2 regions of the Mesorhizobium sp. B2-6-1 genome follow, and region 1 is predicted to be linked to the other one. Evidence: predicted binding sites of a transcription regulator. Region 1 holds the regulator's gene; the other holds the start of a gene.
What was found. The regulator PhoB, encoded in region 1, activates phosphate uptake and scavenging genes when phosphate is short. The targets are predictions, from matches to a motif close to TGTCATNNANCTGTCAT.
Positions count from the first base shown of each region.

Region 1 (7,291 bases):
GCCGGACAACAGAACGCGCAGCGCATCATGCCGGTGGACGTGACCGGCGCGCGGGTGCTGATCGTCGACGACAATGCCGTCAACCGCGCCATCCTGACCGAGCAGATGACGTCATGGACCTTCGATTCCTGCGCGGCCGAGAGCGGCGCCGAGGGACTGAAAGTGCTGATCGCGGCCGCCGCCTACGGCGTGCCGGTCGATTGCGTCGTGCTCGATTATCAGATGCCCGAGATGAGCGGCGCCGAGATGGCAGGTGTCGTGCGCAACACCGCCGGGCTTGCCGACACGCCGATCATCATGCTGACCTCCGTCGACCAGTCGCTGGCCAACACCAGTTACCGCGATCTCGGCATTGATGCCCAACTCATCAAGCCCGCACGCTCCTCGGTGCTCCTGGAAACGCTGGTCGCCACCATCCAGCGGCATCGCCACGCCACGGATGTCGCCCGGCCGCTTGCTGTCGAGGGAGGCGGCGGGAACAATCCGCAGTCACCGCCACCGGCGGCAGGGCAACGCGCGTTGCTGCAGCCGCCGCCGGTCAGGCCTCGGCTTGCCGCGACTGGCGGCGAGCAGCGGCTGGACATCCTCGTGGCCGAGGACAATGAGGTCAACCAGATGGTCTTCACCCAGATCCTCGGCGAGACCGGCTACGGTTTCGAGATCGTCGGCAATGGCCGCAAGGCGCTGGACGCTTTCGGCAGGCTCAATCCGTGCATGATCCTGATGGACGTCTCGATGCCGGAGATGAACGGGCTCGAGGCAACCGCCGCCATCCGCCGGCTGGAAGAGGAAACCGGCACGCATGTGCCGATCGTCGGGGTCACCGCGCATGCGCTCAAGGGCGATCGCGAACGCTGCCTGGACGCCGGCATGGATGATTATCTGCCCAAGCCGATCAGCCCCAGGGCCCTGCTCGAAAAGGTCGAGCGCTGGGTCGGCGCTGGTCGCCAGGCCCGGCGCAACGCGGGATAGACTTTGCGCCTTCGGCCGGATTGCGGCGAGAATCACCCGGGGCCGGCTGCAGCCCTTCGAGCAAGACTATGGTGCGATCGCACCATATCAAAGCCGGCGTCCAGCCGGGACAATGACGGCATCGAATTTCCGCTCTCTTCTAGTTACGGGCGGGAGCAGCGACCGCCAGTATGAAGCAGCGTCAATCTACCCCAACGGACCTGTTTTTGGCGATGGCCCGGCCAAGACATCCTCTGGCCTCGAGCAACGCGCTCCCGTCCGGCTTTTCTTCGATCAGCGATCCATGCCGAATCCGATGGCTGTTTGGGTGGCCGGATAGCGCAAGTCCCTGATTCCCGAAGGCAAACCGGCGCCATGCCGCAGCCGCTAATCGCCATCGCCTTTCCAGGCGCCGGCGACGCGTTACCGGGCTGACACGAAACTGTCATGCGACTGTTATAATCGAACGCTATTGGCCTCAGCGGGCGCTGGCAAGGAATGGCGCCGAGAGACCATCTTCCGAACAGGAGCAGGCCATATGAGACATTTCATCCGCTCGGCGGCCGTTGCGATCGCAATGGCTGCGGCGTCCACCCTCACCCTTTCCGCGGCAATGGCAGCTGACATCTCCGGTGCCGGCGCCACCTTCCCTTACCCGATCTATGCGAAGTGGGCCGATGCCTACAAGAAGGAGACCGGCATCGGTCTCAACTACCAGTCGATCGGCTCGGGCGGCGGCATCAAGCAGATCAAAGCCAAGACCGTCACCTTCGGCGCTTCCGATGCGCCGCTGAAGGGCGAGGATCTCGAATCCACCGGACTTGCACAGTTCCCGATGGTGATGGGCGGCATCGTTCCGGTCGTCAATCTCGAAGGCATCAAGCCGGGCGAACTGGTGCTCGACGGCCCGACGCTGGCCGATATCTTCGTAGGCAAGATCACCAATTGGAACGACGCGGCGATCGCCAAGCTCAATCCCGACGTCAAGCTTCCCGACCAGGCGATCGCCGTCGTGCATCGCTCCGACGGTTCGGGCACCACGTTCAACTTCAGCTACTATCTGGCCGACGTCAGCGCCGACTGGAAGTCGAAGGTCGGCGTCAACACCGCGCTCGAATGGCCGGTCGGTATCGGCGCCAAGGGCAATGAAGGCGTCGCCAACAACGTCTCGCAGACCGGCGGCTCGATCGGCTATGTCGAATACGCCTACGCCAAGCAGAACAAGCTGACCTATGCCGACATGATCAACAAGGACGGCAAGAAGGTCGAGCCGACGGCGGCGGCGTTCTCGGCGGCGGCGGCCAATGCCGACTGGAGCTCGCAGCCGGGTTACGGCGTCATCCTGGCCAACCAGCCGGGCGCCGAATCCTGGCCGATGACGTCGGCGACCTGGATCCTGGTCTACAAGAAGCCCGGCGACGTGGCGGCGACCGGTGAAGCGCTCAAGTTCTTCGCCTGGTCCTACGCCAAGGGCGACGACATGGCCGGCGCGCTGGACTACGTTCCGATCCCCGACGCGGTCGTGAAGAGCGTCGAGGACATGTGGGCCAAGGACATCGTCGGCGAAGACGGCAAGCCGCTCTATTCCGCCATGTAATCCCTGCTGAACGAGGAGGGCGCTTCACGGCGCCCTCCCTGTCTTCCTTGAAACGTGAGGGCCAGATGACCGCCGTCTCCGAAGCCATGCCATCGTCGGCCGCCATGCGGGCCAGGGAAGCGACGGTCCGGCGCTTCGCGCTCACCGATACGATTTTCCGGGCGGCGACACGCTTTTCCGCCATCCTCGTCCTGCTCATCCTCGGCGGCGTGGCGATTTCGCTGTTTGCCGGCTCGTGGGAAGCGCTGTCGAAATTCGGGTTCTCCTTCCTGACGACCGAATCGTGGAACCCGGTTACCGAGAATTTCGGGGCGCTGGCCCCGATCTACGGAACCATTGTCACCGCCGCCATCGCTATCCTGATCGCCGTTCCCATCGGCATCGGCATCGCCATCTTCCTTACCGAACTCTGCCCGCGGCCACTCCGACGCCCCATCGGCATCGCCGTCGAGCTGCTTGCCGGCATACCCTCCATCATCTACGGCATCTGGGGCCTGTTCGTGTTCGCGCCGTTCCTGCAGACGACGGTGCAGCCCTTCATCGTCAAGCTTTTCCACGACGTGCCGGGACTCTCCAGCCTGTTTGCCGGCCCGCCCTACGGCATCGGCCTTCTGACCTCGGCGATGATCCTTGCCATCATGGTCCTGCCCTTCATCACCTCGATCACCAAGGATGTCTTCGACACGGTGCCGGCGGTGCTGAAGGAATCGGCCTACGGCATCGGCTGCACGACCTGGGAGGTCACGCGCCGCGTCGTCATCCCCTATACCCGCGTCGGCATCATGGGCGGCGTCATGCTCGGCCTCGGCCGCGCGCTCGGCGAAACCATGGCGGTAACCTTCGTCATCGGCAACGCCCACCGCATCAGCGGCTCGCTGTTCGCGCCCGGCACGACGATCTCGGCGACCATCGCCAACGAGTTCACCGAAGCCGACGGCGATCTCTATACGTCTTCGCTGGTGGCGCTCGGCCTGATCCTGTTCGTCATCACTTTCCTGATCCTTGCCCTTGCGCGCTACATGCTGCTGCGCATGGACAGCCGCACGGGAGCCTGACCGATGTCGACGGCCACATCGCTTCACAATCGACGCAAGCGCAGGAATGCCGTGATGATGACGCTATGCGTCACGGCGGCGGGCATCGGCCTGGCCTGGCTGGCGCTCATCCTCGGCGCACTGCTCTATAAGGGCCTGGCGGGTGTTTCGCTCTCTGTGTTCACCGAAATGACACCGCCGCCCGGCGATGCCGGCGGCCTGCTCAATGCCATCTACGGCAGTATCATGATGACAGTCATCGCCGTCATCGTCGGCACGCCGATCGGTGTCCTCGCTGGGACCTACATGGCCGAATATGGCCGCTTCTCGCGCCTCACCACCGTCGTGCGCTTCATCAACGACATCCTGCTGTCGGCACCCTCGATCATCGTCGGCCTGTTCGTCTACGAGCTGCTGGTGCGGCCAATGGGACATTTCTCGGCGATCGCCGGTGCCGTCGCGCTGGCCATCCTGGTCATCCCGGTCGTCGTGCGCACCACCGAGGACATGCTCAACCTCGTGCCGAACGCCCTGCGCGAGGCCGGCGCCGCGATCGGCGCGCCGCGCTGGGTGGTCATCCGCTCGGTCGCCTACCGTGCGGCGCTGTCGGGCATCGTCACCGGCATATTGCTGGCCATCGCCCGGATTTCCGGCGAGACGGCGCCGCTGCTCTTCACGGCGCTCAACAACCAGTTCTGGTCGAGTAATCTCAATGCGCCGATGGCCAGCCTGCCCGTCACCATCTTCCAGTTCGCTCTCAGCCCCTACGAGGAATGGCAGCAGCTGGCGTGGACCGGCGCACTCATAATCACCCTTACGGTTCTCGGGCTGAGTATCTTCGCCCGCAGCCTTACCGGACGCAGAGAGGACAGATGAAACCGATGTTGTCCACCGAATTGAACACGCCCGAAGTCGCGGTCGAGAAAGCCAAGATCGAGGTCAAGAATCTCAATTTCTACTATGGCCAGTCGAAGGCGCTGAAGGATATCAGCCTGTCGCTGCCCGAGCGCAGCGTCACCGCCTTCATCGGGCCTTCGGGCTGCGGGAAGTCGACGCTGCTGCGCGTCTTCAACCGTATCTACGAGCTCTACCCGAGGCAGAGCGCCGAGGGCCAGGTGCTGCTCGACGGCCAGAATATCCTCGACCGCTCGCAGGACCTCAACCTGCTCAGGACCAAGATCGGCATGGTGTTCCAGAAGCCGACGCCGTTCCCGATGTCGATCTACGAGAACATCGCCTTCGGCGTCAGGCTCTATGAGAAGCTCAGCAAGGCGGAGATGGACGGCCGTGTCGAGCAGGCGCTGAAGCGCGCGGCACTGTGGAGCGAGGTCAAGGACAAGCTCAACGCCAGCGGCCTCAGCCTTTCGGGCGGCCAGCAGCAGCGCCTCTGCATCGCCCGCACGGTGGCGGTGAAGCCGGAGGTCATCCTGCTCGACGAGCCTGCCTCGGCGCTCGATCCGCTGTCGACCGCCAAGATCGAGGAGCTGATCGACGAGTTGCAGGCCGATTATACGATCGTCATCGTCACCCACAACATGCAGCAGGCGGCGCGCGTGTCGAAGCAGACCGCCTTCATGTATCTGGGCGAGCTGGTCGAGTTCGACCGCACCGAGAAGATCTTCACGTCGCCCCGCGAGAAGCGCACGCAGGACTATATCACCGGCCGCTTCGGCTGATCCCAGGCATACGAGGACCAAGATCATGGCCGAACACACAGTCGCAGCCTTTGACGAAGATCTCGGACAGATCAGCAGGCTGATCCGCGACATGGGCGATCTCGCCTCATCGATGGTCGGCGGCGCGACCAAGGCGCTCCTGAATTCCGACAACGCGCTCGCCCAGCGCGTCGTCTCCGACGACGCGATCATGGATGCGCGCCAGCGCGAACTCGACGACCGCGCCATCACCCTGATCGCCAAGCGGCAGCCCATGGCGGACGATCTGCGCCATGTCGTCGGCTCGATCCGCATGGCGGGCGATCTCGAACGCATCGGCGATCTCGCCAAGAACATCGCCAAGCGCGTCGGCACCGTCGGCCTTGCCGCCACGCCGCGCGACCTGTCGCACTCCATCGACGCCATGGCGCAGCTTGTGCTGATCCAGGTCCAAGGTGTGATCGAGGAGTATGCGGCGCGCGATGCCGCGGCACTTGCCAAGCTGCGCGCCGACGATGAACGCATCGACGTCAAATACACGTCGGTCTTCCGCGAGCTGCTGACCTACATGATGGAGGATCCGCGCAACATCACCGCCTGCACGCATCTTTTGTTCTGCGCCAAGAATCTCGAGCGCATCGGCGATCACGTGACCAACATTGCCGAAAATGCCTATTATGTGCTGACCGGCACGCAATTGCCCGCCAATCGCCCGAAGCAGGACGAGACGGCGATGTCGGCGCCAGCGGCTTGACGGCAGGGGTGACCAGTCGATGATCGCGCCACGCATCATGGTGGTGGAGGACGAGGAGCCGCTGGGTGTGCTGCTCCGTTACAATCTGGAATCGGAGGGTTATCAGGTAGAGGTGGTGACGCGCGGCGACGAAGCCGAGATCCGCTTGCATGAGAATGTCCCTGACCTTCTTGTGCTCGACTGGATGGTGCCGGCGGTGTCCGGCATCGAGCTCTGCCGCCGTCTCCGCATGCGGCCCGATACCGAGCGGCTGCCGATCATCATGCTGACGGCGCGCGGCGAGGAAAGCGACCGGGTGCGCGGTCTCTCCACCGGCGCCGACGACTATCTGGTCAAGCCGTTCTCAACGCCGGAATTCATGGCACGCGTCAAGGCGCTGCTGCGCCGCGCCAAGCCCGAAGTTCTGTCCAGCGTGCTCAAGGTCGGCGACATCGTGCTCGACCGTGAATCGCACCGGGTCTACCGCAAGAAAAGCGAGATCCGGCTCGGGCCGACCGAGTTCCGCCTGCTCGAATTCATGATGCGACATCCCGGCCGCGTGTTCTCGCGCAGCCAACTGCTCGACAATGTCTGGGGCGAAACGATCTATATCGACGAGCGCACCGTGGACGTGCATGTCGGCCGGCTGCGCAAGGCGGTCAACAACGGCCGCATGCCTGACGTGATCCGCACCATTCGGGGCGCGGGGTACGCGATCCGCGAAGACTAGGGATATGTCACGCAACGTTCTCGCCTATGCCTGATTTCGCCTGTGCCCCCGGCGCGAAAATTTCCTGGTCGACGAAGGTTAGCGCGCGCATGGCGCAGCCCTCGCGGATCAGCGGCAGTTCGTTCGGCTCGGTGTCGAAGGAAATCGATTTCGAGTGCTGGCCGCCGGCGGTCTGGGCAATGGCCTCGCGCAGAGCCGGCTCGATCAGGTCGAAGGCGGCGGCGCTGACGCCGACCATGGCGACCGGCGCCGGATCGATCAGGGCGAACAGGCTGCCAAGGCCGTAACCCAGCGCCTCGCCGGCCTTGCGGTAGGCTTCGCGCTCCGGCCCGTCCTTTTCGCGCGCCGAGGCCGCCAGGGTGCGCATGTCGGCGTCGCTGACGTCGACGGGCTGGGTGTCCTCGCCAAGCTGCCTCGCGTTGCGCCAAATGGCATAGTTGCCGGCATAGGCCTCGACGCAGCCGCGCCGCCCGCAGCGGCAGAGCGCCCCGCCGGGGCGATGGATCATGTGGCCGAACTCGCCTCCGGATGAATGGGTGCCGGTGAACAGTTCACCCTTCAGCACCAAGCCCATGCCGATGCCGTGCGACA
Region 1 covers NZ_VFUH01000019.1:5,389-12,679, forward strand. Annotated here, with positions in the region: gene FJ443_RS27805 (PAS domain-containing protein) at 1-972, shown strand, start outside; gene pstS (phosphate ABC transporter substrate-binding protein PstS) at 1,490-2,548, shown strand; gene pstC (phosphate ABC transporter permease subunit PstC) at 2,614-3,603, shown strand; gene pstA (phosphate ABC transporter permease PstA) at 3,607-4,458, shown strand; gene pstB (phosphate ABC transporter ATP-binding protein PstB) at 4,455-5,258, shown strand; gene phoU (phosphate signaling complex protein PhoU) at 5,284-5,991, shown strand; gene phoB (phosphate regulon transcriptional regulator PhoB) at 6,011-6,700, shown strand; gene FJ443_RS27840 (ROK family protein) at 6,708-7,291, opposite strand, start outside.

Region 2 (7,291 bases), on a different contig from region 1:
GCCCTTGATCGCGAGCGCCGTCGGCGGACCATAGAAGTCCTGAAAATGCGCGGCAGCCGTCACGTTGAGGGCGAAGTGCCCATAACGCTGGTCGCCGAACAGGGCATCGTAGCTGTGCCTCTGTCATCGTTGCGCCTGGAGCAGCAATCAAGCACGAAACGGGTCACCAGTGGTAATTCCGAACTCGACAAAATGTGCAGCGGCGGGTTCTTTCGCGACAGCGTAACCCTTGTCAGTGGAGCCACAGGCACCGGAAAGACTCTACTTGTCACCAACTTTCTAGCGGGCGGAGTGGCTGCGGGCGAACGCGCCTTGCTCGTCGGCTATGAGGAGAGCCGCGGCCAGCTTTTCCGCAACGCGCGTAGCTGGGGCGTCGATTTCGAAGCGATGGAGGCGGATGGTCGCCTGAAGGTAGTCTGCCTTTATCCGGAAGCGCAGAGTTTGCCGGATCACCTTCTGATGATCCGCGAACTGGTGGCGGAGTTCAAACCCGATCGCATGGCAATCGACAGCTTGTCGGCATTGGAGCGCATCGCGCCAGAAACCGGGTTTCGTGAGTTCTTGATCAGCGTCACCTCCTTCATAAAGAAGCGCGAAATTGCCGGCCTTTGCACCGCTACCAACAAATCGCTTGTCGGAGGCCAGAGCGCTAGCGAGCAGCATATTTCCACACTCACCGATTCGATCATTCTGTTGCGCTACATTCAGCAGGAAGAATTCATGCATCGCGGCATGATGGTGCTGAAAATGCGCGGCAGCGAACACGACAAACAGATACGGCGCTTCACCATCGACAGTGGCGGTATGCATCTTGGAAAGCCCTTTGACAGCGCGCCTGATGTGTTCGGCGACTCCGCCGTGGACAACACGTCGACATGAAGAGCGCCTTGAATACGGCGCAAAACGCCGCCGAAATGCTGGAATCGCCCGGAGATACATCTCCGGCTGGCATCAGCCAGCTCAGCTTTCGCCAGTTGATCGAAAATACCGCCGACGGGATGCTGGTGGTCGATTTGGACGGAACAGTGCTCTATGCCAATCCTGCGGCAGCCGTAATTTTTGGACAGCCGCTTGACGAACTCCTCCACGTTCCGCTCGGCCGTCCGGTCGTCTCCGGAGAGATCGCCGAGATCACCGTTCACCGTTCCGGCCGCAAGCCGGCAGAAGTGGAAATGCGTACGGTCGAGGTTACCTGGGACAGCAGGCCCGCATTGCTTGCCAGCCTGCGCGATGTCTCGGCCCAGCGATCAAGAGAAGAAAACGCACGCCAGTCACAAAAGCTCGAAGCCATTGGACGCCTCGCAGCTGGCATTGTCCATGACTTCAACAACCTACTCGCCGTTTTCGGGTCTGGCCTTCGGCTTCTGGAGAAACAGATCGCTAAATATCCTGCGGATGAGAAAGTCACTCTGCTGGTCGAGGAGATGTTCAGGCGGATCGAAAATGGAGGAGCGCTAACACAGCAACTGCTTGCCTTTTCGCGACGCCAATCCCTGGCCCCGGAACAGATTGATCTCAATGAACGTATCAAGGGGCTGACGACGCTGCTGGAACGGACGTTGGGGAGCGGTATCCGGGTGCAATGCAATCTGGATCCAGCCTTGGACCCTATCCTTATCGATGCCAACCAGCTCGACATCGCCGTTCTTAACCTTGCGGTGAACGCCAGAGATGCAATGAAAGGCAGTGGCACCCTCACGATTGAGACCAGCAATTTTCCAAATGATCTGGAGGATTTGCGTTCAGCGGCGGCTTCATTTGTTCGCGTGACTGTACGCGATACCGGCTGTGGAATGAGCAAGGACACCCTGGCGCGCGTTTTCGAGCCGTTCTTCACAACAAAATCGGAAGGGCAGGGTACGGGACTCGGGCTAAGCCAAGTTTACGGCTTCATCAAGCAATCCGGTGGGCATGTCCGAATCGATAGCGAAATCGGTCAGGGAACAAGCCTGCATCTCTACTTGCCGCGCGCTTCTGGAACCCAGCGGCAGCAGAACTGAGCGGCGGCAGACCCATTCCCGGCCAGCAGACTGATTGGCCGATGTCAAATCCGTCAGGCTGAGCGCGGGACGGGAATTTCCACGCATCGACCGAGCAAACCGACGCCTTTTTCAGCGTTGTCATGTCAGCGTTGTCATGTGCTGTTAGACGCCGTTCGTCGGTGAGGTCGCTGACCGTCTCGAGACAGGTCCCTGGTACATCAATTCAAGCAGCAAGCCGCTATGCAATCCTTTTCCGGGTCACTTTCATCCGGAAGTGAACGCTACTTTAGCCGGACATGAAGTGCGCCTGCCCGCAACAAAACCGTTGTCCGCTGCGCGCGAACGACACATAGTGCCATTGCGGAAGTGCCCCTTTCGCCAATGACAAGCAATGAGAACGGGAGACGAAACATGAAGTTCTTTGGCTTCGCGGCCGGTGTCGCCGTGACCCTGCTTTCCACAACCTCCGCCTTCGCCGTCACGCAGATCAGCTGGTGGCACGCCATGACCGGCGCCAACGCAGAGGTCGTCGACAAGATTTCCAAGGATTTCAACGCCAGCCAGGGCGACTACCAGATTGTTCCGGTTTTCAAGGGCACCTATCCCGAAACGCTGAATGCCGGCATCGCCGCCTATCGCGCCGGCCAGTCGCCTGACATCATCCAGGTGTTCGATGTCGGCACCGGCGTGATGATGGCGGCCCGGGACGCGATCAAGCCAGTGGCCGAGGTGCTGACCGGCGCCGGGATGAACTTTGACAAGAGCCAGTATCTGCCAGGCATCGTCGGTTATTATTCGACGCCGGACGGCACCATGCTGTCCTTCCCCTACAACTCCTCCTCGCCGATCCTCTACTACAACAAGGACATCTTCCAGAAGGCGGGGCTCGATGTGAACAACCCACCCAAGACCTGGAACGAGGTGTGGGAGGATGCCAAAAAGATCAAGGCGAGCGGCGCCGCCGCTTGCGGCTACACCTCGACCTGGCTGACCTGGATACACCTGGAAAACTTCGCGGCGTGGAACGATGTGCCGTGGGCCACGCAGCAGAATGGCCTGGCCGGCGGTGATGTCGAACTCAAGATCAACTCGCCGATCTTCGTCAAACATTTCCAGGCGCTCGCCGATCTGGCCAAGGACGGCACCTTCAAATATGGCGGGCGCACCTCCGAAGCCAAGCAGATATTCCTCGCCGGCGAATGCGGCATCTTCACCGAATCCTCGGGCGGCCTAGGCGACATCGTCAAGTCGGGCATGAACTACGGCATTGGCCAGTTGCCCTATGACAGCGACGCCAAGGGCGCGCCGCAGAACACGACGCCGGGCGGTGCCAGCCTTTGGGTCTTCGGCGGCAAGTCCGACGAGGAGTACAAAGGCGTCGCGGCTTTCTTCGCCTATCTGTCCAAGACCGATGTGCAGGAATATCTGCACCAGAAATCGGGATACCTGCCGGTGACGCTCGCCGCCTATGAGGCGACGAAAAAGTCCGGCTTCTACGACAAGAATCCCGGTCGCGAGACGCCGATCCTGCAGATGACGGGCAAGGCGCCGACCGACAATTCGAAGGGCGTGCGGTTGCCGAACTTGCCGCAGGTGCGCGACATCCAGAACGAGGAGTTCGAAAAGATGCTTGCCGGCCAGGAAACCGCCCAGCAGGCGCTCGACAATGCGGTCACGCGTGGCAACGCGGCGATCGAGGAAGCGCTGGGGAATTAGGGCGCGTCCGAACCTATCGAGTTATAGTCCTTGCTCTACGAGGCCCCCCTCCGCCCTGCCGGGCATCTCCCCCTGAAGGGGGGAGACTGGCTGTCGCGACCGTTTTCGGCGATTGTCAAAGCTGGAGAATGGCAGCTGCCGCAGGAACCGCCAATCTTCCTCCAAGAAGGGGAGATGCCCGGCAGGGCAGCGGTGAGCGCCGTAGAGTGCCGCTCGGCTTTCCACGCCGGAGCGGCGCATTGACCCCGCGCGTCGTCTTTCCCAACAAAGTCTTGCCATACCTCCTGGTGGCGCCGCAACTTGCCATCACGCTGGTGTTCTTCTACTGGCCGGCCGGGCAGGCGCTCTACCAGTCGATGCTGAGGCAGGACCCGTTCGGGCTGAGGAGCAGGTTCGTCTGGTTTGCCAATTTCCGCAAGGTGCTTGCCGACCCGGCCTATCTCAACTCGATCAAGGTCACAGTGGTGTTTTCGCTCGCGACCGTGATCGTTGCCATGGGCGTGGCGCTGCTCCTTGCCGTGATGGCGGAAAAGGTGGTGCGCGGCAAAGGCCTCTACCGCACGCTGATGATCTGGCCCTACGCGGTGGCGCCGGCGATTGCAGGCATGCTGTGGCTGTTCCTGTTCAATCCATCGATCGGCTCGCTGTCTTATCTGCTGAGACGTTTGGGCGTCGCCTGGGATCCGCTGCTCAACGGCACCGACGCCATGATCCTTCTGGTGGCGGCGGCCGCCTGGAAGCAGATCAGCTACAATTTCCTGTTCTTCGTCGCCGGGCTGCAGGCGGTGCCGAAAACGCTGATCGAGGCGGCGGCGATCGACGGCGCCGGCGAAACCAAGCGCTTCTGGACCATCGTCTTCCCGCTTTTGGCGCCGACGACGTTTTTCCTTTTGGTCGTCAATACCGTCTATGCGCTGTTCGACACGTTCGGCATCGTCCACGCCGTCACCGGCGGTGGGCCGGGCAAGGCCACCGAGACACTGGTCTACAAGGTCTACAATGACGGCTTCGTCAATCTGATCCTCGGCGATTCGGCGGCGCAGTCGGTCATCCTGATGGTCATCGTCATCGCGCTCACCGCCATCCAGTTCCGCTACGTGGAACGGAAGGTTCATTACGGCTGAGGAGCGCGATGATCGGTCAATCCCCGTTTCGCATTTTCCTTGCACATGCCGTGCTCATCCTCGGCATACTGATCGTGGCCTTTCCGATCTACTACACTTTCGTTGCCTCGACGCAGACGCTGCAAACCATCCTTAGGCCGCCACTGCCTTTCCGGCCGGGCAGCGAGTTCTGGAACAATTACGGCGAGGCGCTGTTCGGCGGCGTCGGCCGCATCGGCGGGCTCGGCGTCGGCAGGCTGCTCCTCAACTCCACGATCATGGCGCTCGGCGTCGCGGTCGGAAAGATATTCATCTCGATCCTGTCGGCCTATGCGATCGTCTTCTTCCGTTTTCCGCTGCGCATGACTTTCTTCTGGCTGATCTTCATCACCCTGATGCTTCCCGTCGAGGTGCGCATCCTGCCGACCTACAAGGTAATGGTCGACCTCGGTATGATCGACACTTATGCCGGACTGATCATCCCGCTGATCGCCTCGGCCACCGCAACGTTGTTGTTCCGCCAGTCCTTCATGACCATCCCGGGCGAGTTGGTCGAGGCGGCGCGCGTCGACGGCGCCGGTCCATGGCGGTTCTTTTTCGATATCCTGTTGCCATTGTCGCGCACCAATATCGCGGCGCTGTTCGTCATTCTTTTCATCTACGGCTGGACGCAGTATCTGTGGCCGCTGCTGGTCACCAACAGCAACGATATGAACACCATCGTCATCGCACTGAAGAAGATGGTCTCCTTCGCCGATGCCGACACCCAATGGCATTTGGTCATGGTCACGGCGATCCTGGCAATCTTGCCGCCAATCCTGGTTGTGGTGCTGATGCAGCGCTGGTTCGTGCGCGGACTGGTCGACACCGAAAAGTGAGAAGCCGATGGCGACGGTCGATCTGAGGGACGTGAAGAAAGTATATGCCGGCGGCGTCGAAGCCGTGAAGGGCGTCTCCATTGCCATTCCCGACAAGGAACTCTGTGTGCTGGTCGGGCCGTCCGGCTGCGGCAAGTCCACGCTTTTGAGGATGATCGCCGGGCTGGAGACCATTTCTTCCGGCACGGTCGCTATCGACGGCAAGATCGTCAACACGATCGGCCCGACCGAGCGCGACATCGCCATGGTGTTCCAAAACTATGCGCTCTATCCGCATATGAAAGTCTACGACAACATGGCTTACGGGCTACGCAATCGCGGTACGCCCAAGGACGAGATCGACAGCAGGGTTCGTTCGACCGCCAAGGTGCTGGAGCTTTCAGCGCTGCTTGACCGGCGCCCGCGCGAGCTTTCAGGCGGTCAACGCCAGCGCGTCGCCATGGGCCGCGCCATCGTGCGCAATCCGAAAGTCTTCCTGTTCGACGAGCCACTCTCCAATCTCGATGCCAAGCTGCGCGGCCAGATGCGGGTCGAAATCAAGAACTTGCAGCGCTCGCTCGGTGTCACCTCGGTCTACGTCACCCATGACCAGTTGGAAGCGATGACGTTGGCCGACATCCTTGTCGTCATGAATGGCGGATTGGTCGAGCAGGCGGGCGCGCCACTCGACATTTACGAAAAGCCGGCCTCGACGTTCGTCGCCTCTTTCATCGGCGCACCGCCGATGAATCTTCTGTCCCTTTCGGGTCCGGCGCTGACCGGCAGCAAGACGAGCGACTTTGCGCCTGCGAATGCCGTCACGCTTGGCTTCCGCCCCGAGGATGCCGATGTCACTTTCGCGGCCGAGGCACCGTCCGGCGCGCTCGTGCTGCCGACAATGGTGGAGGCGGTCGAGCCGGTGGGAGCGGACAGCTTTCTTCACTGTGCGGCAGGAGGCGACCGCATCGTCGTGCGTGTGGCCGCGCGCGCAACAGCCAAGCCCGGCGACCAGTTGCGCGTCGTGGCCAAGGCCGAGAAACTTCACTGGTTCGATCAGGCTGCAAAGAGGGTCGACTGACGCCAATCTTGCATGCTGATCAGCGAGCCGCGAACCGTCGGCCGGTCAGGCGAATACATGCGCCTGTCCCGACACGGTGAGCCGGACGATCTCACCGACCGCCGGCGCGTCCATGCCGGACTTGCGCAGGATCAGCGGCGTACTGCCGATGGCGGCGGCGTCCGGCGGGTCGGGGCTGTTGAGCAACCGCACCGCGACCGTGCAGGTCGAGCCGGCGAATTCGGATTCCGTTACCTCGCCAAAAAGCATGTCCGGCGTGCCCGACATGCCCTCGCGCGATGTCCGCTTCAGTCCGATCTGCTCCGGCCGCAACATGATACGGGCGACATCGCGGCTGTCCGACGTATCGACGGCGATGCGGCCAAGCGGCGACGTGGCGAAACCGCCCGCTATCTTCGCCGGCAGGATGATGGCGTCGCCAAGGAACTCGGCAATCATCCTGTCCTTCGGCTTGAGATAAAGTTCGCGCGGCGTGCCGATCTGCGAGAACCGGCCCTCGCGCATCACCGCGACCTGGCTGGCGAAGGACAGCGCCTCGGCCTGATCGTGCGTCAC
Region 2 covers NZ_VFUH01000007.1:64,229-71,519, forward strand. Annotated here, with positions in the region: gene kaiC (circadian clock protein KaiC) at 1-879, shown strand, start outside; gene FJ443_RS16070 (ATP-binding protein) at 876-2,000, shown strand; gene ugpB (sn-glycerol-3-phosphate ABC transporter substrate-binding protein UgpB) at 2,394-3,698, shown strand; gene ugpA (sn-glycerol-3-phosphate ABC transporter permease UgpA) at 3,938-4,822, shown strand; gene ugpE (sn-glycerol-3-phosphate ABC transporter permease UgpE) at 4,831-5,679, shown strand; gene FJ443_RS16090 (sn-glycerol-3-phosphate import ATP-binding protein UgpC) at 5,687-6,736, shown strand; gene FJ443_RS16095 (ABC transporter ATP-binding protein) at 6,782-7,291, opposite strand, start outside.
Region 2: ugpB (sn-glycerol-3-phosphate ABC transporter substrate-binding protein UgpB) is a predicted target of PhoB. The motif match lies at 2,119-2,135, and genes of this name have one in related genera.